2 regions of the Streptomyces sp. Qhu-G9 genome follow, and region 2 is predicted to be linked to the other one. Evidence: riboswitches for the same ligand, from Rfam matches in the RefSeq annotation. Region 2 holds a riboswitch; the other holds the start of a gene.
What was found. A riboswitch is a leader RNA that binds a small molecule or an ion and turns the genes downstream of it on or off. The one in region 2 is predicted to bind glycine.
Positions count from the first base shown of each region.

Region 1: linked by a shared signal. The riboswitch ahead of gcvP (aminomethyl-transferring glycine dehydrogenase) and the one ahead of gcvT (glycine cleavage system aminomethyltransferase GcvT) in region 2 are both predicted to bind glycine.

Region 1 is NZ_CP114283.1:3,039,571-3,054,737, reverse strand. Features, by position in the region: gene O1Q96_RS15205 (substrate-binding and VWA domain-containing protein) at 101-1,870, shown strand; gene O1Q96_RS15200 (glutamate-cysteine ligase family protein) at 1,875-3,395, opposite strand; gene O1Q96_RS15195 (hypothetical protein) at 4,069-4,659, shown strand; gene O1Q96_RS15190 (DUF5999 family protein) at 5,036-5,239, shown strand; gene gcvP (aminomethyl-transferring glycine dehydrogenase) at 5,344-8,229, opposite strand; glycine riboswitch at 8,416-8,511, opposite strand; gene O1Q96_RS15180 (PRC-barrel domain-containing protein) at 8,616-8,990, shown strand; gene O1Q96_RS15175 (DNA polymerase IV) at 9,086-10,480, opposite strand; gene O1Q96_RS15170 (MerR family transcriptional regulator) at 10,570-11,202, opposite strand; gene O1Q96_RS15165 (bifunctional nuclease family protein) at 11,417-11,890, opposite strand; gene ftsR (transcriptional regulator FtsR) at 11,977-12,711, opposite strand; gene O1Q96_RS15155 (zinc-ribbon and FHA domain-containing protein) at 12,755-13,723, opposite strand; gene O1Q96_RS15150 (DUF881 domain-containing protein) at 13,785-14,666, opposite strand; gene O1Q96_RS15145 (small basic family protein) at 14,672-15,004, opposite strand; gene O1Q96_RS15140 (DUF881 domain-containing protein) at 15,001-15,167, opposite strand, start outside.
Region 2 is NZ_CP114283.1:7,872,825-7,887,991, forward strand. Features, by position in the region: gene O1Q96_RS36700 (ABC transporter permease) at 1-172, opposite strand, end outside; gene O1Q96_RS36705 (enhanced serine sensitivity protein SseB C-terminal domain-containing protein) at 515-1,306, opposite strand; gene O1Q96_RS36710 (enhanced serine sensitivity protein SseB) at 1,540-2,361, opposite strand; gene O1Q96_RS36715 (AAA family ATPase) at 2,474-3,160, opposite strand; glycine riboswitch at 3,392-3,506, shown strand; glycine riboswitch at 3,507-3,635, shown strand; gene gcvT (glycine cleavage system aminomethyltransferase GcvT) at 3,670-4,797, shown strand; gene gcvH (glycine cleavage system protein GcvH) at 4,989-5,366, shown strand; gene glyA (serine hydroxymethyltransferase) at 5,380-6,642, shown strand; gene O1Q96_RS36735 (L-serine ammonia-lyase) at 6,806-8,173, shown strand; gene O1Q96_RS36740 (glycoside hydrolase family 25 protein) at 8,264-8,818, shown strand; gene O1Q96_RS36745 (MOSC domain-containing protein) at 8,829-9,371, shown strand; partial or broken gene O1Q96_RS36750 (NADPH-dependent F420 reductase) at 9,381-10,064, opposite strand; gene O1Q96_RS36755 (EF-hand domain-containing protein) at 10,188-10,400, opposite strand; gene O1Q96_RS36760 (helix-turn-helix domain-containing protein) at 10,441-11,355, opposite strand; gene O1Q96_RS36765 (GNAT family N-acetyltransferase) at 11,423-12,061, shown strand; gene O1Q96_RS36770 (ADP-ribosyltransferase) at 12,081-12,701, opposite strand; gene O1Q96_RS36775 (ATP-binding protein) at 12,807-13,415, opposite strand; gene O1Q96_RS36780 (enoyl-CoA hydratase/isomerase family protein) at 13,664-14,431, opposite strand; gene O1Q96_RS36785 (L,D-transpeptidase) at 14,581-15,167, opposite strand, start outside.

The DNA of each region.
Region 1 (15,167 bases), 4.8 Mb from region 2:
GTGGACGGACGTCATGCGGGGCGCATCCCCCTTGTGCCATACCATTCGGCCGTTTCCGGCTTCTACGGCTCAAGGCTCGATCAGGGAGGGGCACACCGTCATGGGACGTCACAGCTTGCCCGACGGGCCGCGAAGGGGCCGCACCGGCCCCCGGTCACGCATTCCGCGCCGCAACGTGGCACTCGCGGCGGGCCTCGCGCTCGCCCTCGCCGCCGGCACCGCGGCCGCGGTCGACGGCGGCCCGCTCTCCTTCGGCTCGTCCTGCTGGGACAGCGCCGTCCGCCTCAGGATCGTCGCCGCTCCCGGCATCGCGCCCGCTCTCAAGGACGCGGCCGGCTACGCACGGGACAACGACGTGACGTCCGACGGCAGCTGCCTCGACATCAGCGTGACCGCCCGGGACACCTACGAGGTCATGGACGACCTGCGGTCGCGGCGCAAGGGCGCGACCGACTTCGAGGCGTGGGTACCGGACTCTGGCGTGTGGGTGAACCGGGTCCTGGCGGACGACCGGTCGATTCCGGTGACCCCGGCCGGCAATGTCGCCCTGTCCCCCATCGCCGTCGCCATGATCCCCACGGCGGCGAAGTCCCTCGGCTGGCCCGAGAAGCAGTACTCCTGGACCGAGCTGACCGGCGCGGCCATGACGAGCGACCGCCTGAAGCTCGGCGCGGGCGACCCCTCGCGCAGTGCCACCGGCCTGCTCGCGCTGACCCAGCTGAACCACGCGGCGAGCGGGTCGAAGGACGGCGACACGCAGGCGGCCGCCACCGCGAAGGCCCTGTCGCAGCGCACCTCCGACAACGACGGCCAGGTCCTGGAGACCCTGCCGCGCGACCTCTCCGCCGCCGAGCAGGGCAACCCGAGGCGCAATCAGGCGCTGATCCTCGCCGAGCAGGCGGCGTTCGCGTACAACGCGTCGGCGGACAGCGGCGACGACCTCGACCTGTTCTATCCGAAGGACGGCTCGCCCCGCCTCGACCACCCGTTCGCACTGGTCGACGAACCGACGCTGACCACCGACGAGAGCCGGGCGGCGCTGCGGTTCATGACACTCCTCGGCGAGCCCGAGGGGCGCAGAATCCTGGAGAAGCACGGTTTCCGTACGGACGACGACGAGGCCCCGGCCGGCCTGGTCGCCGGAGCGGGAGGCCGAGCGCCGCAGCCGTACACGGTGCTGCCGGACGAACCGATCACGGACAAGGAGATCGAGGAGGCCCTCGGCATGTGGACGATCACCGTGCAGAGCGCCCGTCTGACCACGGTCGTCGATGCCTCCTCGTCCATGTCGGACCCGGTGCCGGGCACCAGCGAGTCCCGGATGGCCGTGACCAGGGCGGCGCTGCTCCAGGCCCTGACCACCTTCACCCCGGAGGACGAGGTCGGGCTGTGGACGTTCTCCACGAAGCTCGACGGCAAGCGCGACTACCGCGTCCTCGTGCCGACCGACCGGCTCGGCGACCAGGTGGGCAGCGGTACGCAGCGGGACCGGCTGTCGGCGGCCTTCCGTGGCCTCAAGCCGGTGCCGGACGGTGCGACCGGCCTGTACGACACCACCCTGGCCGCGTACAAGGCGGCCACGGCCTCCTATCGCAAGGGCAAGTTCAACGCGGTGGTCCTGCTGACCGACGGTGTGAACCAGGACCCCGGGAGCATCTCGCGCTCCAGCCTCGTCGCCGAGCTCCGCAGGATCACCGACCCGGAGCGCCCCGTGCCTCTGATCGCGATCGCGGTGGGCCCGGAGGCCGACAAGGACGAGCTGGGCGAAATCGCCGAGGCGACCGGCGGGTCGGGCCATCTGGTCACCGACCCGTCCCAGATCCACTCGGTGATCCTGAAGGCCGTCGTTCGGGCGGGCGACAGAAACTGACCCCTCACCCCAGCGGGACGGCCGGCTCGCGCAACCCGACCGGCCAGGTGTGCACCGGCTCACCGAGGTGCATCAGCTCGCAGTACCGCTGCGTCGTGGCGGCCAGCGCGGCATCCCGCCCCATGCCGCTCTCCAGCGCCTTGTGGAACGTACGCGACTGCCAGGAGGCTCCGTTGACCCCTCGCTTGCACCGCTCCTCGATCACACCGAGGTAGAGGTCCCGGTCGGCCGGCTCGACGCCCCACGCGTCCAGCCCCTGCGCGGCGAGCGGCAGCAGCTCGTCCAGCACCAGCTGTACCGCGGGCACCCGCGTGACCCCGCCGTACCGGCCGCGCCGCGGCCACTCCATGCGGGCGTCGATGCCGTACCGGCAGGCGTGGTCGAAGTTGGCGGCCGCTGCCTCGAAGGGCAGCCGGGTCCAGACGGGCCGTGCCTCGGCGGCCAGTGCGCGTACGAGCCCGTAGTAGAAGGCCGCGTTGGCGACGACGTCGATCACGGTGGGGCCCGCCGGCAGCACCCTGTTCTCGACGCGCAGATGCGGGACACCGTCGGCGATGCCGTACACCGGGCGGTTCCAGCGGTAGACGGTGCCGTTGTGGAGCACGAGTTCGGCGAGCTTCGGGATGCCTCCCTCGTCGAGGACGCGCAGCGGGTCCTCCTCGTCGCGGATGGGCAACAGCGGAGGAAAGAAGCGCAGGTTCTCCTCGAAGAGGTCGTACGCCGAGGAGATCCACCGTTCGCCGAACCAGGTCCGCGGCCTCACCCCCTGCGCCTGGAGCTCGGGCGGGCGGGTGTCGGTGGACTGCTGGAACAGCGGCGGCCGGGACTCGCGCCACAGCTCACGGCCGAAGAGGAACGGCGAGTTGGCGCCGACCGCGATCTGGGCCGCGGCGGCGGCCTGCGCCGCGTTCCACACATCGGCGAACCGTCCGGGTGTGACCTGGAGATGCAACTGCACCGAGGTGCAGGCCGCTTCGGGCGCGATGGACGCCGAGGTGCAGCTGAGCCGCTCCACACCCTCGATGTCCAGCGTGAAGTCCTCGCCGCGGGCCGCCACGATCTGGTCGTTGAGCAGCGTGTAGCGGTCCACGTCAGAGAGGTTCGCGGAGACCAGGTCGTCGCGGGCGAGGGTCGGCAGAATACCGATCATCACAATCCCGGCATCGACCTCGTTCGCCTTCCGGTGGGCATACGCGAACGAGGTCCGCAGCTCCTCCGCGAGACGGTCGAATACACGACCCTCAAGCCGATGGGGAGCAATGTTGACTTCCAGGTTGAACATGGCGAGTTCTGTTTGGAAATCACGGCTCGCGATGCGTTCGAGTACTTGCGCATTCATCATTCTCGGCATGCCGTCGGACCCCGCCAGATTCAGCTCGATCTCCAGTCCCATGAGATTCTTGGGACGGTCGAACTGCTTCTCCGCCAACAAGCGCGCCAGCCCCGCCAGGCACTGCTGGAGCTTTTCGCGGTACCGTCGGCGATCGGACAGGCCGATCGGCCCCGCCACGACCTTCTCCCCCATCGAAGCTTCCCTCCTCGACTGGGCAGCCCGAAGAACCGGCCGCTGGTGTCCCGGGGTCACGGGGGATGATGCCCAGGCAATGTGATCGATAACGCCCCGGAAGGATCCCCCGGGCACTAGTCTGAACGCGGTGTTCTCCGGGCACATTCACCAGGCATGAGTCATCGCGTTGTTTTTGGCGATCGGCACTGTCGTGAAAAGCACCGACGAGAACCGGCCGACCACCTCGGTGGCATATCCCGAGGTCATCGTCGAGTACCCCTGGAGAACCAGGAGCAAACACACGTAACGACGACCGAATTGTCTCTTGCCTTTAATGTGCGAAGCGGTTAGATGAAACATCGTCTGAACACGTTTCGTATAAACTCCGCGAACGAGGCAGAGAGTTGACGCTCGCGGTCGCGGGGACTGTCGTCGAAGTGACGTCGTTCGCACGAAGGGCGGGCCGCGCGGTGTGGGTGCGTGCGATCGCAAAGGCGCCGGAGGGATCTCGTGGCGAAGCCGCGAAGACCTTCCGGCAACTCTGCGAGCACGCGTGCCGGTCACCGCGCGGCAGCCGTCGCTTCGACGACAGGCCCCACGCGCCCCCAGCCCCCTCTGACCCCGAGAGCTGACAGCGCCGTCCGCCCCCGCCCTCGCGCCACCATGCCTGTCTAATGAGAGGCGACCCACCATGCCGCTGCACGTCCCTCTGGCTCCCGCGCCCGCACTGCGCACCGTCCTCACGGCCCTCGGTTCCCCCACCGCGGTCCGCGAGGCACGCACCCCGTCCCTGCGCAGCGCCCAGGGGCCCCTCACAGCCGAACACCCGCTGCCCGTCCACGTACTGGACCACATCACGTCGACGGGCGCCTCCACCACCCGGCTGGCCGGGTGGCGTTTCCTCGTCCACTGCGGTGATCGGGCCATAGCAGCCGCGGAGACCAGGCTGACCCCCGACGGATGGGCCTTCTCCCACTTCTTCGAAGGTCCGTACATCACCGCCACCGAACGCGCTCTGCGCCAGGCGGAGACGACGCCCGGGCCGTACCAGCCACGCCTGCTCTCCGTACCCGCGCTCTACATGCTCACACTCTGGCTGCACGGGGACTGCGGCGCCGACGGCGCCGAGGGCCGCCCCGCCGCCACCGACCTGCTCGTACCGCTGGCGCCCGCCCCGCCGGGCATCGCCGCGCACCGACCGCACCGCGTGGCCGAGCTGCTGCCCGTCCTGACACATCGGCTCACACCGACGCCCGCCCCCCTGCTCGGCTCACCCGCCTGAGCACACCCCCGGCTTCCGTGCCCCGCGGCCCCACCCGGCCGCGGGGCACTCCGCTGTGCGCGGGACCGGTGGGAAGGGGATTGCGTGGAGTGACGTCAGGAGAACGCAGCGCACCCCCGGCCCGTACGGACTAGCCCCATCTAGCCACTCCGAACCACCCGAAGTGACAGCTCAGTTGGAATGAACCGTCCGCACGGGTGATGCGTCCTCAACCTGTGAGGAGCGCTGCCGCGAAATCCCTGCGGATTGACGCCCGTAGGGCAACACTGGGTCTGAACCATCTGACAAACGGGGGGCGGCAATGAGCATCAGTTCGAGCCGCGGGACAGACACGACACCGAACACCGACGTCACACCACAGCGAAAGATCCCATCAATGTGCCAGCACCAGCCACCGTGCCCGACAGCCGACTCCGCCGACCGGGAAGCAGCGCTCCTCGCGGCGCACCACCCGGAACAGGGATGGAGCCTGCTGTGCAACGGCGTCCTGCTCTTCGAGGACACCGGTGAGCTCCTGCCGGACGGCCGGATCATCGCCCCGCACCGGCCTCTGGCCACGGACGTGATGACCGCCGCCTGAGCGGCACGGCGCACCACGGGCGGCGGGGCAGGCCGCCCGGACAGAAAAAGGGGCCGGCCCGGGAAGCACTCCCGGAACCGGCCCCGACGCATGAGCGGGAGCGACTACTCCTCGTAGGCGTCCAGCGGCGGGCAGGAACAGACCAGGTTCCGGTCGCCGTACGCCTGGTCGATGCGCCGCACCGGCGGCCAGTACTTGTCCGCGGCCGACACACCCGCCGGGAAGACGGCTTCCTCACGGCTGTACGCGTGCTCCCACGCGCCGCCGAGCGCCGCGGCCGTGTGCGGCGCGTTCCGCAGCGGGTTGTCGTCCACGGCCCACTCCCCCGAGCCGACCTTCTCGATCTCCGCGCGAATGGCGATCATCGCCTCGCAGAACCGGTCGAGCTCGATCAGGTCCTCGCTCTCGGTCGGCTCGATCATCAGCGTGCCGGCCACCGGGAACGACATCGTCGGCGCGTGGAACCCGTAGTCGATGAGCCGCTTGGCGACGTCGTCGACGCTCACGCCGGTCGCCTTGGTCAGCGGCCGCAGGTCGATGATGCACTCGTGCGCCACCAGCCCGCCGGGACCGGTGTAGAGCACCGGATAGTGCGGCTCCAGACGCTTGGCCACGTAGTTGGCACTGAGTACGGCAACCTGTGTGGCCCGCTTGAGCCCCTCACCGCCCATGAGACGGACGTAGGCCCACGAGATGGGCAGGATGCCCGCGGAGCCCCAGGGAGCCGCGGAGATGGGTCCCACGCCCGTCTCCGGGCCGGCCGCGGGCTGCAGCGGGTGGTTCGGCAGGTAGGGCGCCAGGTGCGCGCGTACGCCGACCGGGCCGACACCCGGGCCCCCGCCGCCGTGCGGGATGCAGAACGTCTTGTGCAGGTTGAGGTGCGAGACGTCGCCGCCGAAGTGACCCGGCTTGGCCAGTCCCACCAGCGCGTTGAGGTTGGCGCCGTCCACGTAGACCTGGCCACCCGCCTCGTGCACCTGCGCGCAGATGTCGGCGACGTGCTCCTCGAACACCCCGTGCGTCGAGGGGTACGTGATCATCAGCACGGACAGCTCGTCGCGGTACTGCTCGATCTTGGCCCGCAGGTCCTCGACGTCGATCTCGCCGTCCTCGGCGGTCTTCACTACGACGACCTTCATCCCGGCCATCACCGCGCTGGCCGCGTTCGTGCCGTGCGCGGAGGACGGGATCAGGCAGACGGTGCGCTGCTCGTCGCCGTTGGCCCGGTGGTATCCGCGGACGGCCAGCAGACCGGCCAGCTCGCCCTGCGAGCCCGCGTTGGGCTGCAGCGACACCTTGTCGTAACCGGTGACCTCGGCGAGCTGCTCCTCGAGCTCACCGATGAGCGTGAGGTAGCCCTGCGCCTGCTCGGCGGGCGCGAAGGGGTGCAGCTGCCCGAACTCGGGCCAGGTGACCGGCTCCATCTCGGTGGTCGCGTTCAGCTTCATGGTGCACGAACCGAGCGGGATCATGCCCCGGTCGAGCGCGTAGTCGCGGTCCGCGAGCCGGCGCAGGTAGCGCAGCATCGCGGTCTCGGAGCGGTACTGGTGGAAGACCGGGTGCGCGAGGTACGTGTCGGTGCGCAGCAGCGGGTCCGGCAGCGTGTCCTGCGCCGTCGCGTCCAGTGCCGCCACGTCACCGTCGACTCCGAACGCCGCCCAGACGGCGCCCAGCTGGGCCCGCGTCGTCGTCTCGTCACAGGCGAGGGACAGGTGGTCGGCGTCGACCGGGCGAAGGTTGACCCCGCCCTGGCGTGCGGCCGCGAGCACCTCGGCGGCCCGGCCCGGCACCCGGACGGTGAGCGTGTCGAAGTACGCCTCGTGGACGACTTCGACGCCGCCCGCCGCCAGGCCCGCGGCGAGGATCGTGGCGTACCGGTGGGTGCGCCGGGCGATGGCCCGAAGGCCCTCGGGACCGTGGTGGACGGCGTACATGCCGGCCATCACGGCGAGCAGTACCTGAGCCGTACAGATGTTGCTGGTCGCCTTCTCACGGCGGATGTGCTGCTCGCGCGTCTGCAGGGCGAGCCGGTACGCCTTGTCGCCGTCCGCGTCGACCGAGACGCCGACGAGCCGTCCGGGCAGGCTGCGCGCGAACTTCTCGCGCACGGCCATGTATCCGGCGTGGGGCCCGCCGAAGCCCATCGGCACGCCGAAACGCTGTGTCGTGCCGACGGCGATGTCGGCGCCCAGTTCACCGGGCGGGGTGAGCAGCGTCAGGGCGAGCAGGTCGGCGGCGACGGTGACGACCGCTCCCAGCTCGTGCGCCTGCTCGACGACGGGCCCGAGATCGCGGACGGCTCCGGAGGCACCGGGGTACTGGAGGAGCACGCCGTTGATCTCGCGCTCGGCGAGCTCGGCGGGGATGCCCTCGCTCAGGTCGGCGACGACGACCTCGACGCCGGTGGGCTCGGCGCGGGTCTCGATCACGGCGATGGTCTGCGGCATCGTGTCCGCGTCTATGAGGAAGAGGCCCTTCTTGTTCTTCCCCATGCGCCGCGACAGCGCCATGGCCTCGGCGGCCGCCGTGCCTTCGTCGAGGAGCGACGCACCGGAGGTCGGCAGACCCGTCAGGTCGGCGACGACGGTCTGGAAGTTGAGCAGCGCTTCCAGGCGGCCCTGCGAGATCTCCGGCTGGTACGGCGTGTACGCCGTGTACCAGGCGGGGTTCTCCATGACGTTGCGCAGGATGACGGGCGGCGTGAACGTGCCGTAGTAGCCGAGCCCGATCATCGAGTCCAGCACCTGGTTGCGGTCCGCGAGGGAACGCAGCTCGGCCAGCACCTCGGCCTCGGAGCGGGCGCCCGGCAGATCGAGCGTGTCGGCGTTCTTGATCACGTCCGGCACCGCGGCGGCCGTCAGCTCGTCGAGCGAGCCGTACCCCACCTGCGCGAGCATCTTGGCCCGGGCTTCGGTGTCGGGCCCGATGTGACGCTGCTCGAAGGGGATTCCCTGTTCGAGCTCGGAGAGCGGAATACGATGGGCGGTCATTGCGGAGGCCTCCTGGTCTGACGACCTTCGAGGGGCACCACGGCGTGGGGGTGCCCGAACGGCCTCCCCCTCTGTCATCTCAACCTGAGAGCTTCACCGGCCCGCCACGAGGGCGCGCCGACTTTCACCGTCGGTGAGAGCGGAACCCGTCGAACACCCGTACACCGCTCTGCTTTCCAGAGTGACCTCGTCCGTGCGGTACGTGAGCCTGAGAGATTCCGGGGAGGATTTGCTCCTTCGGCGCCTCCGATGAAGCCTGGAGGACTCTCCCGCACGGGGTCAGCAGCCGTTGCCCAGCGTACCAGCGGGGTTCCCTCGAGTGGCCGCCCTCCTCAAAGTGCTCTTTCGTAGTGCTTACGGATGAGTTGCGAGCAGCTGGAGGGCCCGTGCAGACCGACATCGATCCGCGCAACCTGATAGGCCGCAAGGCGTTCGACCGCAACGGCACGAGGATCGGCACGGTCGACGAGGTCTACCTCGACGACGCGACCGGCGTACCGGAGTGGGCGGCCATACGCACCGGCCTGTTCAGCCGCGACGCCTTCGTCCCGCTGGAGCCCAGCGAGCTGGTCGGCGGATCCCTGCGCATCCCCTTCGAGCGCGCCCTGATCAAGGACGCCCCGGACTTCGGCGTGGGCCGCCATCTCTCCCCGGAACAGGAACTGCAGCTCTACCACCACTACGGCCTGGACGTGGGCCCGCCTCCCCCCTTCCCGGACCATGACTTCGGCCACCTGGCGGGCAAGGACGAAGCCCCGTAGAAACCCCTTCACAGGCGCGGGCGACTGCGGCTCCTCGGGGCGCTGGAAACCGCGCGACCGGTCGCAGGCCGCCCGCACGCTCGAAAGAGCCTCGGTCACCCCTCCCCGGCCGCCGCGGGCGACCCCGCGGGCACCCCCGCATCGCCGGGTCTTCGCTCCACCAACGGCAACGGCTCCGCCACCTCCAACGCGGGGTCGTCGACCCGGAACGTCCGTACCCGCCCCGGCGCGGACCCCGGCGTCTCGAACCGCACAGTCACCCGCCCCACCCCGCTCCCCTGCACCCACCCGTGCCCGAACTCGGCATGGCGCACATCGTGCCCCGCGTGCCACCGCCGCTCGGCTACGGGCACCGGCTCCACGGCCGGCTCTACTGCCACTTCCTCACCGGAACCCACCGGCTCCCCCGCGGCAGCGGCCCCGGCCTGGGCGAAGAGATCCTCCTGCGTGTAGTCGGCGAGCCCCGAGACCCCGACCCCCAGCAGCCGTACGCCTCCCGTGGTGTCCACGGACTCCAGCAGCCGCGCCGCCGCCTCCCGCACCACCGCGGGATCGTCCGTCGGCCCTCGCAGCGTCTCGGACCGGGTGAGTGTGGAGAAGTCGTACCGCCGCACCTTCAGCACGATGGTCCGCCCCGACAGGTGCGCGCCCCGCAGCCGCTGGACACACCGGTCCGCGAGCCGCTGCACCTCCGTCCGCACACGCACCCTCTCGTGGATGTCCACGTCGTACGTGTCCTCGACGGACACCGACTTGGTGTCCCGCTCCGCCACCACGGCCCGCTCGTCACGGGCCAGCGCCATCGCGTACAGACCGACCCCGTGCGCCTTCCCCAGCAGCCGTACGAGCTCGTCCTCGCCCGCCTCCGCGAGCTCCCCGACCGTGGTGATCCCGGCCCGCCGCAGGTGGTCCCCCGTGGCGGGTCCCACGCCCGGCAGGATGCGCACCGACATGGGCGCGAGCAGTTCCCGCTCGCTGCCCGGCTCGATCAGCACGAGCCCGTCGGGCTTGGCCTGCTCGGAGGCGATCTTCGCGAGCATCTTGGAGGCGGCGAGCCCCACCGATCCGGTCAGCCCGGTGACGGCCCGGATGTCCGCGCGCAGCTTCCCCGCGGCCAGCCGCGCCGACCCCTCGTCCCAGGCCGCCTGCCCGGCCTCCAGGTCCACGAACGCCTCGTCCAGGCTGAGCGGCTCCACCAGCGGCGACAGCTCCCGCAGCAGCCCCATCACCTGCTCGCTGATCTGCCGGTAGAGCCCGAAGCGCGGTACGAGGTACGCGGCGTTCGGCGCCAGGCGGCGGGCCTGCGCCATGGGCATCGCCGAATGCACCCCGAAGACCCGTGCCTCGTACGAGCAGGTGGCGACCACGCCGCGAGGCCCGAGGCCGCCCACGATGACCGCCTTCCCGCGCAGGCTCGGCTTGGCTGCCTGCTCCGCCGAGGCGAAGAAGGCATCCATGTCGAGATGCAGGATCGTGGGCGCGGTTCTCACATCACCGATGCTGCCCTACGCCACTGACAATGCCCCGGCACACGCCTTGGGAGCCGCGCCGGACCTCCGCGACCCGCCGGGCCGCCGGGTCAGACCGCGCGGTTCCGGCGCCGCGCCAGTTCGTCCGTGGGATTGGTCCCGACGAGGGTCTCGCCCGTGTCCACACGCTCCCCGTGCAGCTGCGAGAGCGCACTCTCCACGTCCCGCCACACGACGCCCACGGCGATGCCGAAGATGCCCTGACCGCCCTGGAGAAGCGCGTGGACCTCGTCCGGCGAGGAACACTCGTAGACCGTGGCGCCGTCGCTCATCAGCGTCATCCGCTCCAGGTCGAGAAATCCGCGCTCCCTGAGGTGCTGGACCGTGGTGCGGATGTTCTGCAGCGAGACCCCTGTGTCGAGGAACCGCTTGACGATCTTCAGGACGACCACGTCCCGGAAGCTGTAGAGCCGCTGCGTCCCCGACCCGTAGGCGGCCCGCACGCTCGGCTCGACCAGCCCGGTCCTGGCCCAGTAGTCCAGCTGCCGATAGGTGATCCCCGCGGCCGCGCAGGCCGTGGGGCCGCGATAACCGATCTCCTCGCACGCCACCTCACCGTCCTCCGGCACCGCGGTCGGCCGCTGTACGTGATCGGCCGCGCTGCTGTAAAGCGGGTACGGGCCGCTCTCCCCCAGACCGTGTCCGGGGGCACCCCCAGCCGTACCGTCGCCGCTGCTTCTCACGCCGACCTCCGTCCTTGACCTGCCTTCTCGACGGTAGGCAGTCACCAGGGGCGCGTCAACGATCGCCACACTCGGCACGCCGGGTGATAATCACCCTGAGAGTGGTTTCCCGTGCCCCACCGCGGGGAAAGGCTAGCCGAATGCGCTCGGAACGGACGCCGCACGGCCTGTCGTCCGACCGCCCCGGAGGGTCACCACCGGGCGTCCGTGCCGGTCACTGGCTGTTGGTACCGAAGTCCTCGGGCGAGATCTGGTCGAGGAACTCGCGGAACTTCTCCACCTCGTCCTCCTGCTCGTCCGGGATCGCGATGCCGGCGTCGTCCAGGACCCCGTCGCTGCCGTAGATGGGCGTCCCGGTGCGCAGAGCGAGAGCTATGGCGTCCGACGGCCGGGCACTGACCTCGACACCGCTGGCGAACACCAGCTCCGCGTAGAAGACGCCCTCCCGCAGATCCGTGATGCGCACTTCGGTCAGCTCCTGGCCGACGGCGTCCAGCACGTCCTTGAACAGGTCGTGGGTCAGCGGTCGCGCGGGAGCCATGCCCTGCTGTGCGAAGGCGATCGCCGTCGCCTCCCCCGGCCCGATCCAGATGGGGAGGTAACGGTCGCCTCCCACTTCACGCAGGAGCACGATCGGTTGGTTGGAGGGCATTTCGACCCGGACACCTACGACGTCGAGCTCGTTCACACAGCAACCCTAGGCCGTGCCCGGCACCTTTGGGTAGTCGGGCACGGAATGGGTGCCCCATCCCACGTTCCGCGCGGGCCCTCGGTTCAGGGCAGCCGCACTCCGAGCGCGGACTGGACCAGCGCGGCATGCAGCCTCACCGCGAGGCCCGCCAGCTCCTTGGTGCGTTCCTGCGCGTGTGCCCTGGTCTGCGGGTTGCGATGGAGCCGCAGGGGTGCCACGACCTGGTCCACGAGCCCGGCCTCCCGGTCGGCGGCGGCCTTCACGGCGCGCAGGTGCCGTGGCTCGATCCCGAACCTCCCGAGTTCCTGGACCAGTCCGGCCACGGTGACCGCCTCGGCGTCGTACACGCCGTCCAGCAGCGGAGTGATGAGTCCGTACGACTCCCACTCGTCGAGCTCCTGCTCGTCGATCTCGGCGGCGGCCAGCAGCTCGGCCCGCCCGATCCGGGCCACCGTGGGCCCCTCGGGCTCGCTCAGGGCCTCACCGTCGCGCTGACGCCCCACGGACGGCAACGGCACCGCCTCGCCGCGCTCCATGGCGTCCAGGTGCTCGCGGATCACTTTCAGGGGCAGGTAGTGGTCCCGCTGCATTCTCAGGACGTGGCCAAGACGCTCGACGTCGTCCGGGCTGAACTTCCGGTACCCCGACGGTGTCCGCTGCGGCTCGATGAGCCCCTCGGACTCCAGAAAACGGATCTTGGAGACGGTGACCTCGGGGAACTCGTCACGCAGCACGTTCAGTACCGTGCCGATGCTCATCAGCCCGTTGTCCGTGGCGGCGGCGCCGTTTCCGGCACCGCCGCTCGGTGTTCGAAGCATGGACCTTCCCTGGGGGTCTCCCCGGACAAAGTCTGGGGGAGGGTCAGATGCCCCGCTGGCTCGCGTAGAAGACCAGCCGGTACTTGCCGATCTGCACCTCGTCACCGTTCGACAGAGGGACCCGGTCGATCCGCTCCCGGTTGACGTACGTGCCGTTGAGGCTGCCGACGTCCGCCACCGTGAACGAGCCGTCGGGCTCACGGCGGAACTCCACATGGCGTCGCGACACGGTCACGTCGTCCAGGAAGATGTCGCTCTGCGGATGACGGCCCGCGGTGGTCAGCTCGCCGTCCAGCAGGAAGCGGCTGCCCGAATTGGGCCCCCGCCGCACCACCAGGAGCGCCGAGCCGAGCGGCAGCGCGTCGACCGCGGCCTGCGCCTCGGGCGAGAGCATCGGCATCTGTGTCTGGCCGGTCACCTCGGCGTCGTAGGCCTCGAGACCCGAGATGGAGATCGTCGAGGTGGTCTCCGACGGACGCTCCGGGGTCGCCCCCGCCCGCAGCGGCGCACCACAGTTCGAGCAGAAGCGGCTCGCTTCCGCGTTGCGGTTACCGCACCTCGTACACACCAGGGCCGACATGGACGGATCCTCCTGCCGCGGCTGCCCCGCCGGGGCATTGGACGCGTACGGGTCGGAGCCGAATCCACCACCCGTACCCGAGGCTGACGGGTCCCCGAAACCTATGCGTCCCGACTGGGCAGGGTCAACAGACGGCGCGCCCTGACCACCGGAAATGTCACCGCCCGGCCCACCGACCTGGTCCCTGAACAGCGGGCGGTCTCCCTGCTCCTCGGCGTCCGAGGGGCGTGCACGGTGCCGGGCAGTGGCGTTGTCGCTGCCCTCTCGTGCGCTCTTGCCGAACAACTTCCCAAACAACTTCACGGGCGATTCCCCTTGACCGAAACAGACCCGCCCGTGGGGCAGGACGAACCCTGATTGCACACACCGGTCGAGCCGGACACCCTCACAACGTCCGTATCCACCAGACAGTTTCCACCACGCACCACCCATTCGGTGCGTCGACCCCCCGCAACCTCATGCCCTCGCGGAGCGGCCTCCAAGCGCCCCCGGTTCACTGGGAGGACGACCGAGCGTAGTCAGGCCGCTTCGCCGGTCGCAAGGCGTCCACGACGATCTTGTCCGAGCGCTCCACCGTCACAGTGGCCTGCTCCTTCTCCAAAGTCTGCACCACTCCGCCAGGGATGTTGAGCGCCGGTTCGAGGTCCTGCGGCTTGCCGATGACCTTGAAACGATAGGGAGAGCTGATCTTGTTCCCGTCCACGGCGACTCCCCCGCTCACGTCCGTCAGATAGGTGCCGGCGACGACCCGTACGCCATTGACCTGGATCGCCTCAGCGCCGGCCGCGCGCAGCTCCTGAACCGCGTCGAGCAGCATGTCGGCCTCGACCGTCCCCTTCGCGTCGTCGATCGTCAGCGTGATGCCGGGACCCTGCGCCGCCACGGTGCCCGCCAGAATGCCGAGTTGCTTCTCCTTCTCGACGGTCTGCTTGCGGGCCTCCTCGGCCTGGTCCGAGCTGTTCTCCAGCTCGGTCCGCTGGTCCTCGAGCCCCTGCTTCTCCTCTTCCAGACGCTGCGTACGGTCATCCAGTTCATCGAGGATGCGTACGAGATCCTCCTGCCGTGCGCCGCGCAGGGCGCCGTCGCTGTCGCTGTTGGACGCGACCTGGACGGCGAGGCCGAAGCCCAGACCGAACAGCAGGAGGGCCACGATGAGTTGCGCGCGGGACACCCGCGGCGGCCACAGGCCCTTCACCAGCCGCTGACGGCCGGTGGCAACGGCCGGTCCACCCTGTTCCGGCTGGACCTCCGGCGACCCGGGCTCCTCCGCCTCGGCCAAAGGCGTGGTGTCCGGGGTCTCGGCCGGCACTTCTTCGGGCAGTTCCTTGCGCAGGGGGCTCTCGGGGGTGCCCGGCGTTTCGTCCTTGCTGCTCATCGGCCTCACGCCCGGAAGACGTGCCGACGGATCGCCGCGGCGTTGGAGAAGATGCGGATACCGAGGACGACCACGACGCCGGTGGACAGCTGCGCGCCCACGCCCAACTTGTCGCCCAGGAAGACGATCAGTGCGGCCACGACCACGTTCGACAGGAACGACACCACGAAGACCTTGTCGTCGAAGATGCCGTCGAGCATCGCCCGCAGGCCTCCGAACACGGCGTCGAGCGCCGCGACGACGGCGATCGGAAGATAGGGCTCGACCATTGCCGGAACCTCGGGCCGGACCAACAATCCAGCCACGACTCCCACGACGAGGCCCAGTACCGCGATCACGATGTGCCTTTCTCTGTGCTCGGCTCTGCTGTTCGTACGATCACACTCGGTGCTGCGGGCAGCCGGATCTCGTCCTCGACGGAGATACTGGTCCGGATCCCGAAGTTCTTCTCCAGGGCGTGCAGATACTGCCCGTCGCCACTGTTCTGGAACTTGGTGCTCA
Region 2 (15,167 bases):
CGACGACACCGCCCGTCAGGGCGAGCTTGTCCCGCTTCAGGCGCTCCCAGGCGATGCGGCCGAGGGAACGCCCCTGTACCGCCTTCGCCTCGGCGGAGCCCGCGGCGAGCGCCGCCTCCTCGGCCGCACTCGGGGCGGCTTCGGCCGTCGGCTCGTGCAATGGTGCCGTCATCGTGGCAGGGACCCCTCTCAACCGGCGGTAGCCGGCCCACGCTTGCCGCTGTAGCGGCGTGATCAGTCCGTCGTACACAGGGGCGAAAACCCCCTGGACCGGGAGTCTTCAACGCCTCAGCGATCTGTAGCCAGACCTGACGGTGAATGGATGCGCAAACGTGATGCTGTCTGGGGGGTTCCGTTATCCGAACGCCGGGTAACGGGGGTCGGACGCATGACATTTGGTGCGGAACGGGCCTTGCATCCCATTTACCCGCGTAGATCGGGACATTCCGCCCGGAGGCGGTGTGGGAATGCGAGGAGGAACTCCACGAGGTGGACGCGGTCCACCCCGATCATCTCAGTACGCGCCGGGGAACCCGTACCCGCCGGCCGCCGGAGCCTGGACCGGCGCCGCGTGCGCCTCCCGGTCGTAGAACGGCCGGGCGTGCGCCCGCAGCCACAGAGCCACCGGGTCGTACTCGTCCGACATGGCGACGGTCGACACCGGCAGGCCGTCCGGCACCGCGCCGATGGACTGCTGCATCATCGCCCGCACCGAGTCCACGGCGGGCGGGCTGGTGTCGTACACGTCGAGCCCGATGGCGAGATACGGCGCCCCGAGCGAGGGCTGCACCCAGGCGCGGCGCAGCGAGCGGACGGCGGTGGTCCGGTGCGCGTTCTGCGTGAGCAGGGCGTAGAACTGCGGGATCTCGATGCCCGGCTCGGACAGTCTCAGCGGGCCCGCGGGCTGCCGCTCCAGACCGGTGGCGATACGGCGCAGATCCAGCCAGGGGATACCGACGCCGCCGCCCGGCGCATGCGGGTTCAGCCAGAGGCCGTAGTGGTCGGGGTAGAGGGTCCGGGCGACGTCGAGCCCGTCGACCACCTCGTACGAACGGTTCCAGCCGCTGGCCGAGAGCTCCTGCGCGGAGGTCACACAGGGGGCGTAACCGAAGCCGTCCACCTGCATGTTCCCGTACTGGGCGTCGGGCGAGCCCGCCTGGCCGTGCCAGAGCAGCATCCAGACCTGGCCGGACGACGGGGTCGCGAGCGCGCGAAGGAGCGCCTCGTAGGCGTCGTAACGCCCGGGCGTCACTTGGCGCAGCATGTGCTCGACCTGCCCGGCCGCGGCCGTGCCCGACGCGCTCACCTTCTACCGCCCCTTCGCGACATCCCTGACATACGGGTCCGTTCGGCGGGGCACTGTGCTCGCTTGAACACGACACCACCCCGACCGAGCCATGAAACCAGCTTAAGTGGCGATCCCGACAGCACCGTTGCGCTCCGCCGGGTTTGGTGTTGAGAGCTCGGGGCTTTCTGTTGTTCACCGCCCGGGTCGGGTGTGGTTGAGCGCGCCGTTCCCCGCGCCCCTGTGAGCGCGACTCAGAAGGTGCGGGTGTAGAAGGGGCGGACCTGTGCCCGCAGCCAGTCGCCCACCGGGTCCTGGGCCACGTCGAGGAAGACGAGGCTCACCGGGTGTGCCAGGGGAACGCGTCCCAGCGCCCGGCCGAGGGCGTCCAGCGGAAGCGTGCGCGCGCTCTCGTCCCAGTGGACCGCCTCGATGCCGACGAACATCACGGGGTCGCCGCCCTCGATGCTCGCCAGACAGCGGCGGGCGCTCAGCACGACGCCGGTCGCGGCGAACTCCGCCGAGGCCGCGGCCAGGAAGTCCACCGGATCGTCCTGCCAGTCGGGCTGGAACAGCCGGACCCGGCCGCCGCTCGCGGTCCCGTCCAGCTGGGTCCGCCCGGTCCGGCACAGCTCGGCCACGGCCGCCGGGGGCAGCGGCACACCGACCGTGCCGTCCGGGTTCAGCACGATGCCCACCTGGGGCGGCAGGCCGCGCGCGAACTCCACGGCGGGCGCGACGGTGTACGCCATGTGGTCGCCGACGACCTGGCGGAACTGCTGGTCCGAGGTGAAGACCGGCACGTACGCCTGCCCGCCGAGCTCCATCGTGGGCAGGTCGAGCGGGCCGCTGTGCGGGCCGCCGCCCTCCGGCAGCGGCACCCAGAGGAAGGCGCGCCCGACGGCCTCCACGATCCGGGCGCCCGTCGAGGGCGACGGGGGAAGCCCGAGGGAGGCGGCGAGCACCTCCTCCACCTCGTTGCCGGGCCAGCCGGCATGGGGATGCGGGTGCGCCCGTGCCGGAAAGTCCTGTGTGGGAAAATCCTGCGCCGGAATGTCCTGTGCCGGGAAGTCCATCTCTACCGCCTGCTCGAACCGCCTTCTGCGGTTGACGAGATTACGCGCCCGCCGGCCCGTTCACCGCGTCCGAGACCCGTGGAAGCCGGAATCCGCCGGCCGGGAGGGGCGCTCAGTCGCCGAAGTCGATGCGCCGCAGCACGTCCGCCGCGGCACGGTCGACGAGGACCGCGGAGCCGCAGCCCTCCGGGAGGTCGCCCTTCTCGACGGAACGCAGCAGCCTGGCGACGGCGCCGCGGTGCCGCGCGAACGCGTACCTCGAGACACCCCGGCCGCGCTCGCGCTGGCCGTCCAGGGCCGTGCCGGGATCGACGTCGAGCAGCAGCAGGTGCAGGGTGCCGCCCCGGCGCCGGGCGTCCCGGGCGAGCCAGTTGCGCACCCAGGCCTGCGTACCGCAGTCGTGCACCACGACGCCCTCGCCGGAGCGCAGAGCCCCGCGCAGGCCCGCGTAGTGCGCGGCGCGCACGAGGGGGCGGTAGACCGCGTACGGAAGGAAACGCGCCAGCCTGCCGTCCCACCGGTCGCGGGTGTCCTGGGAGTCGATGCGGCGGCCGGTCACCGCCCGGCGCATCAGGGTCGACTTGCCGCTGCCCGGCAGGCCCGTGACGACGACCAGGTCGGCCGCTCCGAACCGCAGACCGTGAGGGCTGTGACCCGCGCGCTCCCGCAGATCACGGACGACGGGCGCCGGAAGCGGGTCGCACGCCTCCCCGGCCGGTGCGGTGGGCTGCTTGGGCAGCGCGATGCCCGTACTGGTCGCGTACGCCGTGATCCTGTTCACCCTGATCGTCCTCCCCATGGGGTCGGGAGACCCATCCCCGTCGAGTGTAAAGAGAAGGTAATGCGCCGGTCCCCTCATTTCTGTTCTCGTCCTGCCACAGCCCCGTCACAGATCACTGTGAACGCCCGTGGACCCTGTCCGGACACTGTCCGGCCCGGTACGGGCCCGTCCGCCCCCCCCCGGCCGAGGCCCCTGCCGCCCCGGTCCGATGCGTGCAATGATGTGCCCGCCAACTGCATACCGGCCGCTTGAATCCGCGCGGGAGAGTTCCGGGTACGTGTACACGCAGGTGTACGAGTGCCCGGGCGCCGAAGGAGCAAGTCCCTCCCTTGAATCTCTCAGGCCCCGTTACCGCGCGGGCGAGGCACATCTGAAAAGCGGGCCGCCCCCTGACCGTCAGGGCGTCGGCTCCACCCAAGGTGCAAGTCAGTGACCACCACGTTCACCGGTGTTCACGGCGAACCTCTCAGGTTCCGATGACAGATGGGGAGGAACGACCTCGCCGTCATGCCTTGGGAGCCCCACCGATGAGCAGCAACGCCCCCGTTCAGCCGCGCCGGACCGCGCTCGATGCCCTGCATCGCTCGCTCGGCGCGACGATGACCGACTTCGCCGGCTGGGACATGCCCCTGCGGTACGGCTCCGAGCGCGACGAGCACCTCGCCGTACGCACCCGGGCCGGCCTCTTCGACCTCTCCCACATGGGCGAGATCACCGTCACCGGCCCCCAGGCGGCCGCTCTCCTGGACTTCGCGCTGGTCGGCAACATCGGGGGCGTGAAGGTGGGCCGCGCCCGCTACACGATGATCTGCCGGGCCGACGGCGGCATCCTCGACGACCTGATCGTCTACCGTCTCGCCGACACCGAGTACATGATCGTGGCCAACGCCTCCAACGCCCAGGTGGTCCTGGACGCCGTTCAGGAGCGCGCGGAGGGCTTCGACGCCGAGGTGCGCGACGACCGGGACGCCTACGCCCTGCTCGCCGTCCAGGGCCCGGAGTCCCCCGGCATCCTGAAGTCCCTGACCGACGCCGACCTGGACGGTCTGAAGTACTACGCGGGCCTGCCCGGCACGGTCGCCGGTGTTCCGGCCCTGATCGCGCGCACCGGCTACACCGGCGAGGACGGCTTCGAGCTGTTCGTCGCCCCGGCCGACGCCGAGAAGCTGTGGCAGGCGCTGACCGACGCGGGCTCCCCGGCCGGGCTCGCCCCCTGCGGGCTCTCCTGCCGGGACACCCTGCGCCTGGAGGCGGGCATGCCGCTGTACGGGCACGAGCTGAGCACCTCGCTCACGCCCTTCGACGCGGGCCTCGGCCGGGTCGTGAAGTTCGAGAAGCAGGGCGACTTCGTCGGGCGCGAGGCACTGTCCGCGGCCGCCGCCCGGGCCGAGTCGCAGCCTCCGCGCGTCCTCGTCGGCCTGCTGGCCGAGGGCCGCCGTGTCCCCCGCGCCGGCTACCCGGTCGTCGCCGACGGCAGGGTCGTCGGCGAGGTCACCTCCGGTGCGCCGTCCCCGACGCTCGGCAGGCCGGTCGCGATGGCGTACGTCGACGCGGAGCACTCCGCACCCGGCACGACCGGTGTCGGCGTGGACATCCGGGGCAGCCACGAACCGTACGAGGTCGTGGCGCTGCCGTTCTACAAGCGCCAGAAGTGACACTGGTGCGCGGGCTCCGGAAGTGAGGCACCCGGTCCGGGCGCCCCGCACGGCATCGGCCCGCGCACTCCCCAGGTGACACGGCGCGACAGCGCCGCTCGACAGCATCAGAAGTGACCCCGGGCACATCCGCCCGGCCACCCCCAGTCCCCCTGCATCAGCACTCCCCGGCGTACAGGAGAATTCAGGCCATGAGCAATCCCCAGCAGCTGCGCTACAGCAAGGAGCACGAGTGGCTGTCGGGCGCCGAGGACGGCGTCTCGACGGTCGGTATCACGGAGCACGCGGCCAACGCGCTCGGCGATGTCGTGTACGTCCAGCTCCCGGAGGTCGGTGCCACGGTGACCGCGGGCGAGACCTGCGGTGAGCTGGAGTCGACCAAGTCGGTCAGCGACCTGTACTCGCCCGTCACCGGCGAGATCACCGAGATCAACCAGGACGTCGTGGACGACCCCGCGCTGGTGAACACCGCCCCGTTCGAGGGCGGCTGGCTGTTCAAGGTGCGCACCTCGCAGGAGCCGAAGGACCTGCTCTCCGCGGACGAGTACACCGAATTCTCCGGCAGCTAAGGACTCCTGACCGATGTCGCTTCTGAACCAGTCCCTCCATGAGCTCGACCCGGACGTCGCCGCCGCCGTCGACGCCGAGCTGGACCGCCAGCAGTCCACCCTCGAGATGATCGCCTCGGAGAACTTCGCTCCGGTCGCGGTCATGGAGGCCCAGGGCTCGGTCCTCACCAACAAGTACGCCGAGGGCTACCCGGGCCGCCGCTACTACGGCGGCTGCGAGCACGTCGACGTCGCCGAGCAGATCGCGATCGACCGGGTCAAGGAGCTGTTCGGCGCCGAGTACGCCAACGTGCAGCCGCACTCGGGCGCCTCCGCCAACCAGGCCGCGCTGTTCGCGCTGGCCCAGCCCGGCGACACCATCCTCGGTCTCGACCTGGCCCACGGCGGCCACCTGACCCACGGGATGCGGCTGAACTTCTCCGGCAAGCAGTTCAACGTGGTCGCGTACCACGTGGACGACGCCGGCCTGGTCGACATGGCCGAGGTCGAGCGGCTCGCCAAGGAGCACCGCCCGAAGGTGATCATCGCGGGCTGGTCGGCGTACCCGCGGCAGCTGGACTTCGCCGAGTTCCGCCGGATCGCGGACGAGGTCGAGGCCTACCTGTGGGTCGACATGGCGCACTTCGCGGGCCTGGTCGCGGCCGGCCTCCACCCGAACCCGGTGGAGCACGCGGACGTCGTCACCTCCACCACCCACAAGACGCTCGGCGGCCCCCGCGGCGGGATCATCCTCGCCAAGAAGGCCTTCGCGAAGAAGCTGAACTCGTCCGTCTTCCCGGGCTTCCAGGGCGGTCCCCTGGAGCACGTGATCGCGGCCAAGGCGGTCTCCTTCAAGGTCGCCGCCTCGGAGGACTTCAAGGAGCGCCAGGTCCGTACGGTCGAGGGTGCCCGCATCCTCGCCGAGCGCCTCACCGCGCCGGACGCCCGCGAGGCCGGTGTCAACGTCCTGTCGGGCGGTACGGACGTCCACCTGATCCTGGTGGACCTGCGCGAGTCCGAGCTGGACGGGCAGCAGGCCGAGGACCGCCTCCACGAGGTCGGCATCACGGTCAACCGCAACGCCGTCCCCAACGACCCGCGGCCGCCGATGGTGACGTCGGGCCTGCGGATCGGCACCCCGGCCCTGGCGACCCGCGGCTTCACGGCCGAGGACTTCACCGAGGTCGCGGACGTCATCGCCGAGACCCTCAAGCCGTCCTACGACGCGGCGGCGCTCAAGGCCCGGGTGACCGCACTGGCGGACAAGCACCCGCTGTACCCCGGTCTGGGCAAGTAGTCCCGCTTCACGGGGGTACCGCGCACACTGGGAGGTGTGCGCGGTACCCCGGCCGCCCGTCACCCACCACCGCCCCGCCACGGCGCCTCGCGCCCCCGGGCCTTCACCGGCCCACCCGCCCCACCCCTGTTCCACCCGCTTCACCCCGTTTTGAGGAGTCACCGTGGCCATCTCGGTCTTCGACCTGTTCTCGATCGGCATCGGCCCGTCCAGCTCCCACACCGTCGGCCCGATGCGTGCGGCCCGGATGTTCGCCCGCCGCCTGCGCACCGAGGACGTCCTGTCCTCGGCGGCCTCGGTACGCGCCGAGCTGTACGGCTCGCTGGGCGCGACCGGACACGGCCACGGGACGCCGAAGGCGGTGCTGCTCGGTCTGGAGGGCGCCTCGCCCCGCACGGTGGACGTCGAGGGGGCCGACGACCGGGTCGAGAAGATCAAGGCGTCGGGCCGCATCGCCCTGCTCGGCGAGCACGAGGTCGGCTTCTCCTTCGACGACGACCTGGTGCTGCACCGCCGCAAGACCCTGCCGTACCACGCGAACGGCATGACGCTGTGGGCGTACGACGCCTCGGGCGCCGAACTGCTGTCGAAGACGTACTACTCGGTGGGCGGCGGTTTCGTCGTCGACGAGGACGCGGTGGGCGCGGACCGCATCAAGCTGGACGACACGGTTCTGAAGTACCCCTTCCGTACGGGCGACGAGCTGCTTCGGCTGACGAAGGAGACGGGCCTGTCCATCTCCGCCCTGATGCTGGAGAACGAGCGGGCCTGGCGCACCGAGGAGGAGATCCGCGAAGGGCTCCTCGCCATCTGGCGGGTGATGCAGGCGTGCGTCACCCGTGGCATGTCCCGCGAGGGCATCCTGCCCGGCGGCCTCCGGGTCCGCCGCCGCGCGGCCATGTCCGCCCGCCAACTGCGCGCCGAGGGCGACCCGTTGGCCCACGCCATGGAGTGGATCACGCTGTACGCGATGGCGGTGAACGAGGAGAACGCGGCGGGCGGCCGCGTCGTGACGGCCCCCACGAACGGCGCCGCGGGCATCATCCCGGCGGTCCTGCACTACTACATCAACTTCGTGCCCGGCGCGGATGAGGACGGGGTGGTCCGCTTCCTGCTCGCGGCCGGCGCCATCGGCATGCTCTTCAAGGAGAACGCCTCCATCTCGGGCGCCGAGGTCGGCTGCCAGGGCGAGGTCGGCTCCGCCTGCTCGATGGCCGCCGGCGCCCTCGCCGAGGTCCTCGGCGGCAGCCCCGAGCAGGTCGAGAACGCCGCGGAGATCGGCATGGAGCACAACCTCGGCCTCACCTGCGACCCGGTCGGCGGCCTCGTCCAGATCCCCTGCATCGAGCGCAACGGCATGGCCGCGGTCAAGGCCGTGACGGCGGCGAGGATGGCCATGCGCGGCGACGGCTCCCACAAGGTCTCCCTCGACAAGGTCATCAAGACGATGAAGGAGACGGGCGCCGACATGAGCGTCAAGTACAAGGAGACGGCCCGGGGCGGCCTGGCGGTGAACATCATCGAGTGCTGAGGGTGGGACGGGCGAAGAGGGGCAGGAGCAGGGGGAGTTGACCCCACACGCACCATCAGCCCCATCCCCCCACCGCACGGAGGAACCACCATGCTGCGCGGCATCGACGTGAGCTCCTACCAGTCGTCCTCGTACAGCACCGAAGGCCTGTCCTTCGTCTTCGTCAAGGCGACGGAGGGCCGGACGTACGTCAACCCGAAGCTGGGCGCGCAGGCGAAGAGGGCCCGCGACGCCGGCTGCGTGGTCGGCTTCTACCACTTCCTCTGGCCGGGCAACCTCACGGCCCAGGCCGAGTACTTCGTCGGCAAGGCCCCGGAGAGGGCGGGCGACATCCTCGCCGTCGACTGGGAGACGACGAGCGACGGCACCCACGCGAGCAACGCCGAGAAGGACCGCTTCATCCGCAAGGTGAAGGAACTCCGGCCGAACAACCGGGTGGTGCTGTATTGCAACCGGAACTTCTGGCTGAACGTCGACGACACCTCGTACGCCGGTGACGGTCTGTGGATCGCCGACTACGTCACCGCGGGCAAGCCCCGCATCCAGGCGACGTGGCGCTTCCACCAGCACACCGACGACCCGCTGGACAAGAACGTCGCACGCTTCGACACCATCGCCGACCTGCGGGAATGGGCGACCCCGTAGACTGCCCCGCATGGGTGGGAGTGTCGCTGCGGTCAGCAGCAACGGGACGTATGCGTTCACCAAGCCGAACCGCGGGAGCATCACGCTCCTCGCCGGACTCGGGGTCGAGGGGGACGTGCACGCCGGGACGACGGTGAAGCACCGGTTCCGGATGGCGAAGGACCCCTCGCAGCCGAATCTGCGGCAGGTGCACCTGATCCACGAGGAACTGTTCGACGAGGTGCGCGAGGCGGGCTTCGAGGTCGCGGCCGGCGAGCTAGGGGAGAACGTCACCACCCGGGGCCTCGACCTGCTGGGGCTGCCCGGCGGGACCCTGCTGCGGCTCGGTGACGAGGCCGTGGTGCAGGTCACCGGCCTGCGGAATCCCTGCGCCCAGATCGACGGCTTCCAGAAGGGGCTCATGAAGCAGGTCGTGGGCCGGGACGGGGACGGCAAGCCCCGGTTCAGGGCCGGGATCATGAGCGTGGTCGTCACGGGCGGGGTGGTGCGGCCCGGCGACCCCGTCGAGGTCGATCTGCCGGCGGGGCCGCACCTGCCCCTGAAGATCGTCTGAGCGGCAGCCCTACGCCCTGAAGTCCGCCGTACGCTCCGGTGACGCCTCGGCCAGCGCCTTCGTCACTCCCTCGACGCCTTCCCGCAGACCGTAGACGGGCGTGCCGGGCTGCTGGCGCCAGGAGTCGTCGAGGCCGCCCGCGTCCACGGTGTCGAAGCCGAGTTCGTCGATGAGGTCGCGTACGGCCTGCTTGGCGGTCGCGTCGTCGCCGGCCACCGGGAGGGCGACGCGGTCGGCGGCGCCGGCCGGGCGGTGACGGTCCAGGATGTCCTGGGCGAACGTGCCGTTGAACGCCTTGACGACGGTGTGGCCGAGCTGCCGGGCCGTCCAGCGGCTCTCCGTCAGGCCCTCGTCGAGGATCTCGGCGATCCTGCCGTCCCGCTGCTTGGGGTAGTAGTTGCCGGTGTCGATGACGGTCACCCCGTCGGCCGCCTTGTCCAGCAGCCCGGACGGCAGGTCGGGGACCGCCTTCAGGGGGATCGTGACGACGACGATCTCGGCGTCCCGCGGGGCCTCCTCCACGGTGACCGGGGTCGCTCCGGTCTCCCGCGCCAGCTCGGTGAGTGTCTGCGGGCCCCGGGAGTTGGCGACGTACACGTCGTGGCCCAGGGCGGTGAGCCGCCGGGTGAGGTTGCCGCCGATGTTGCCTGCTCCGATGATGCCGATCCTCATGTCCGACTCGCCCTTTCCGGGGGTGGATGACTCCTGTGCGGAGTGACAACCTCCGGACGGATCGGGCTATTCCGGGCCACGCCCGGAGGGCGGACACGACGAAGGGGCGCCCCCGTGGACCGGCGGGCGCCCCTGTCACTCACGTCACCTGTTGACCTGGGACCAGAACTCGTCGAACGAGAGCAGCTTGTCCCCGTTGAGGTCCCGGGCGGCGATGACGGCCTCGGCCACCGACTCGGTGACGTTCCAGTCCCCGCCCTGGGCCAGAGCCTTCTTGAACTCGGCGGCGGTGATGTAGCCGTCCCCGTCCACGTCGATGCGCTCGAACGCCTTGCGTGCTTCCTCGATGTCCGCCACCGGACCCGCCCCTTCTTGGTGCCTATCTGACGAGGTCAGATTAACGTTCCGGCCGGGCGCGGAGCGCGGCGACCACCCAGGCGAACTCCTCGGCGTGCGCGGGCAGGGGCCCCGTTCCGCGGACGAGCGCCGTCAGCTCCCGGAAGCGCGCGAGCTCCACGTGCGTCGCGGACTCCATGCGTTCCAGAACGGCGGCCCGGTCGGCGTTGCCCAGGAGCCCGTCCAGCACCTCCGCGGCGCGGGGCGACTCCGGGGCGACGCCCTGTTCCAATGCCTCGCCCGCGAGCTGCACCAGGCGGCTCATGAACCACAGGGACGTCCCGGCGGGCACCTCCGGCCCGCGGTCCGCCGCGTTGAACTCGACCGTCCTGCGCATACGCCGACGGAAATCCGGGTTCCGCATCAGCTCGGCCAGTTCCACCCAGGCGTCCACCTGCTCGGGGGTGGGGTCCTCGGGCAGGTCGGCGACGGCGAACCGCATCCGGGTGCGGATGTCGGGGTCCGCGGTGTCGAGTCCCTGGAAGGTCTCCTCCATGAAGTGGTCGATGATGTGCTTGCGCTCGGTCGCCGACAGTCGCGCCAGTTTGTTCATCAGGGTCATCTCCTCCGCGGTCGAGCCGCGTCGCGCCACGGTCGACAGCACCGCCCGGGTCACCTTCAGCGACCTGATCTGGGCGTCCAGGGCCGCCACATGGGTCGCCGCCACCTCCGCGACCGTCGTCCCGCCCGCCAGCACCCGGCGTACGTCGTCCAGGCCCAGGCCCAGCTCCCGCAGCGTACGGATGAGTTCGAGGCGGGCCACGGACGCGGCGTCGTACAGCCGGTAGCCGCCCTCGGAGCGGGTCACGGGCGGCAGGGCGTCCACGTCCGACCAGTAACGGATGGTGCGTACGGTCAGCCCGGTGGCCCGGGCCAGCTCGCCGATGGTGAAGAGTCCGGTGCCGTCGTCGATCATTTCTGGGAGTCTGGGCCTTCCAGCGGGTGGAGACTCAAGGCGTAACTCGAGGCGGAGGAGTGGTCGCGTGTCCGAGAGCCTGCGGACCATTCTCGACGCGGCGGCCCGTGGCGTCTTCCCGCCGGCGGACGGCTCCCTCACCGTGGTGCGCCAGCACTCCCACCGTGACGCCGGTGTCCTCGCCTTCACCGCGCACTCCGTCGTCTTCACGGACGAGGACCCCGACTGGGTGCGCGGGACTCTGGATCAGGCCGGCTGCGACGCACTCGCCGCGGCGATGAACGCCCGGTTCCTCACGGCCTTCATGGACCGTACGGGCCGTACGAACGACACGATCGACCTGCTGGCGGTCGCCGCCCCGCTCCCGGGCGGACCGTCCCTCGCGCTGGTGGAGGTCACCGGCCGGGACCACCACCGGGTGGTACGGGCCCGTGAGCACCGCGACGACGTGCGTGTGTGGGCCGCGGACGGCGGTGTGCTCGTCCTCGGCCGAGGGGTCGCGGGGCGGCTGGAGGTCGCGGTCGAGGTGGACGAGGGGGCACGGCACCGGGGGCTCGGCCGGGAACTCGCCGGGGCGGCGCGGCGGTTGTCCGGCGGCGAGCCGGTCTGGGCCCAGCTCGCACCGGGGAACGCCCGCAGTCTGCGGGCGTTCCTGGCGGCCGGCTACCGCGCGGTGGGAGCGGAGGCACTGCTCTGCGCCCGGTGACCGGCCCCGGGGAGCCCGCTCAGTGCCAGGGCTCGTAGTGCGGGTTGCTCTCGCAGTCGCTCATGATCTCCGTTTTGGTCTTCTTGTCGACCGGGCAGACGCCGATGATGTACTGCCGCGCGATACCGCCGGGGAAGGCGACCTCGACCTGGTCGGCCCATTTGTGGGTGTCACCGATGGTCTTGTTGACGTCCACGCCGCCCGGCGCGTCGATGTAGTAGTTGAAGCCGCTCTTCCACCACGTCTTGTAGAGATCGTGGTCGTAGCTCGTGGATACGTACGGCGAGGGCTGGTTGACCAGAACGTACTGCTCGATGTCGTACTGGCCGTCGATGACGTCCTTCGGATGGAAGCCCTGCTCGAAGACGGTCGAGGGGCCGCGGCCGTCGCTGCGGTAGAGGGTGCCGCAGGACGTGCGCCAGGCGGGTTCGGGTGTGATGCGCTCGACCTCCACCCGGCGGTCCGCGGCGGCGTGGACGCGGTCGGCGAACTGGGGGCAGGCCGGGGCGGCGGCCTTCGCCACGAAGGCGGGGGCCTTCGCGGCCGTCCCGGTGGGGAGCGTCGCGGCGGAGGTCGCGAAGACGGCCGAGAGGGACAGGACGACGGCAGCGGCCCGTCGCCGCAGGGGAGTTGTGATCATGCGGGGCACGATCCCGGTTCCGCGGAGGCGGGCCGTGGACCCTCACTCGTACGGCGGCGTGTCCGCCGACGGGCGTTGCCTCGGCGGAGGATGCCGGGGTGGCCCCTAACGGTCCGCGACGCGCATCTCGAACCATGTCGTCTTGCCGCGCGGGAGGAGGTCGACGCCCCAGCGGTCGGAGAGCTTGTCGACGAGGAAGAGGCCCCGGCCGCTGACGTCCGTCTCCTGGACCGGCATGAGGCAGGGGAGGCCGCGGGAGGGGTCGCGGACCTCGACCCGGATCCAGCCCCGCCTGCGTCTCATACGGAGGCCGAAGACCCGGGCGCCCGTGTGACGCACGGCGTTGCCCACCAGCTCCGAGACCAGCAGGACCGCGTCCTCGGTCATCTTCGGTGAGAGTCCCCAGTGGCGCAGCACCACGACCTGGGCGAGCCGGCGCGCGGTCGCGGCCGACTCCGGCCGCGACGGCAGGGGTACCTCCGCCTCGGTCGGATTGCCGAACAACTCCAGCGCCTTCAGCGCGTGTTCGTCCTCGACAGCAGGCGACCAGCGTGCCGCGGTCGCACTCCCGTGCCGCCGCGGCTGTTCGATACCCTCCAGCCCCGCCATGACCCCATCATGGCCGCCCAGGGGGCGTTCCGGGGGCGTTCCGGAGGAATACGCCCCCCGGAGGCATTCATTCCGCTGAATTCGAAAAGCATATGCCAGGGGCAGTTCGGCAGTCCGTACAGCCCACCTGACCTGCACAGACAGCCCCTGCGAGGGCAATCGCCCGCGTTCCCCGACAAGGAACCCTTAAGGCTGACTTAAGGCTCGGACAAACCGCCCCTTCGGGGGACGCGGGTAAGACATCGCGTCAACTGCAAGTGGATCAGCGGAACTTGATGTGTGAGTTTCGCGGCACGGCAGGGCCTTTCCGAGGGAGGCGGAAGGCCTCCGTCACCCGACCGGGCCGTCCCTCGTCAGAGGAACTTCGCCTTGCCCGGGCCCTCCTCGACGAAGCTCCGCATCCCGCGCTCCCGGTCCTCCGTGGCGAACAGACCGGCGAACCAGTTCCGTTCGACGGTGAGCCCGGTCTCGATGTCCGTCTCCAGACCCGCGTCGACGCACTCCTTGGCCGCGCGCAGCGCGAGCGCCGGTCCCTGCGCGAGTTTCGCGGCCCACGCGTGCGCCTCGGCGTACACGTCGGCGGCCGGTACGACGCGGTCCACCAGGCCGAGGGACAGCGCCTCGTCGGCCTTGACCATGCGGCCGGTGAAGATGAGGTCCTTCGCCCGGGAAGGGCCGATGAGACGGGACAGGCGCTGGGTGCCGCCCGCGCCCGGGATCAGGCCGAGGAGGATCTCCGGCTGGCCCAGCTTCGCGTTGTCCGCGGCGATGCGGAAGTCGGCGCAGAGCGCCAGCTCGCAGCCCCCGCCCAGCGCGTAACCGGTCACGGCGGCGACGACCGGCTTGGGGATGCGGGTCACGGCGGTGAAGGAGTCCTGCAGGGCCCTGGAGCGTACGACCATCGCCGCATGGTCCATGGCCTGCATCTCCTTGATGTCCGCGCCGGCCGCGAACACCTTCTCGCCGCCGTAGAGAATCACCGCGCGCACGTCCTCGCGGCGCGTGGCCTCCTCGGCGAGCTCCTTGAGGCGGTCCTGGGTGGCGACGTCCAGCGCGTTCATCGGCGGACGGTCGAGGCGGATCGTGCCGACACCTTCGGCGACTTCGAGATGCACAGTCATGAGGGCAGGTTAACGGTGACTAACGACAACGGCCCCGGTGTGCTCCGTCACAGAGCGGCACACCGGGGCCGTACGGGTCCTGAGGACCTGAAGGCCCGGGAAACCGGGGACCCGCAGGCCGTGGGGGCGGAGTCAGCGCCCCCGGGCGATCACGCCGTCCACTTCTCCCACGACATGTTCCAGCCGTTGAGTCCGTTGTCCGGCTCCACGATCCGGTCGTTGGAGTTCTTCACGACGACCACGTCACCGATGATCGAGCGGTCGAAGAACCATGCTGCCGGCGCACCCCGGTCACCGCCGCCGCGCTGGTCGCGCAGGCCGATGCAGCCGTGGCTGGCGTTGTAGTTGCCGAAGGCGCCGCCGGCCCAGTAGTTGCCGTGCAGGAAGGTGCCCGACGTGGTCAGGCGCATCGCGTCCGGCACGTCCTTGATGTCGTACTCGCCGCCGTAGCCGACCGTCTCGCCGTTCATGCGGGTCACCCTGAGGCGCTCGCTGATGACCATCTGGCCGTTCCAGGTCTCGTAGCCGGGCTTGCCCGTGGTCACCGGGATGGTCTTGATGACCTTGCCGTCGCGCTTGACCGTCATCTTCTTGGTCTTGACGTCGACGGTGGAGACCTGGCTGCGGCCGATCGTGAACTTCACGGTCTTGGCCTGCTCGCCGTAGACACCCGGCCGCCCCTCGACCCCGTCGAGGTTGAGGGTGACGGTGACCTTCGTGCCGGGCTTCCAGTACT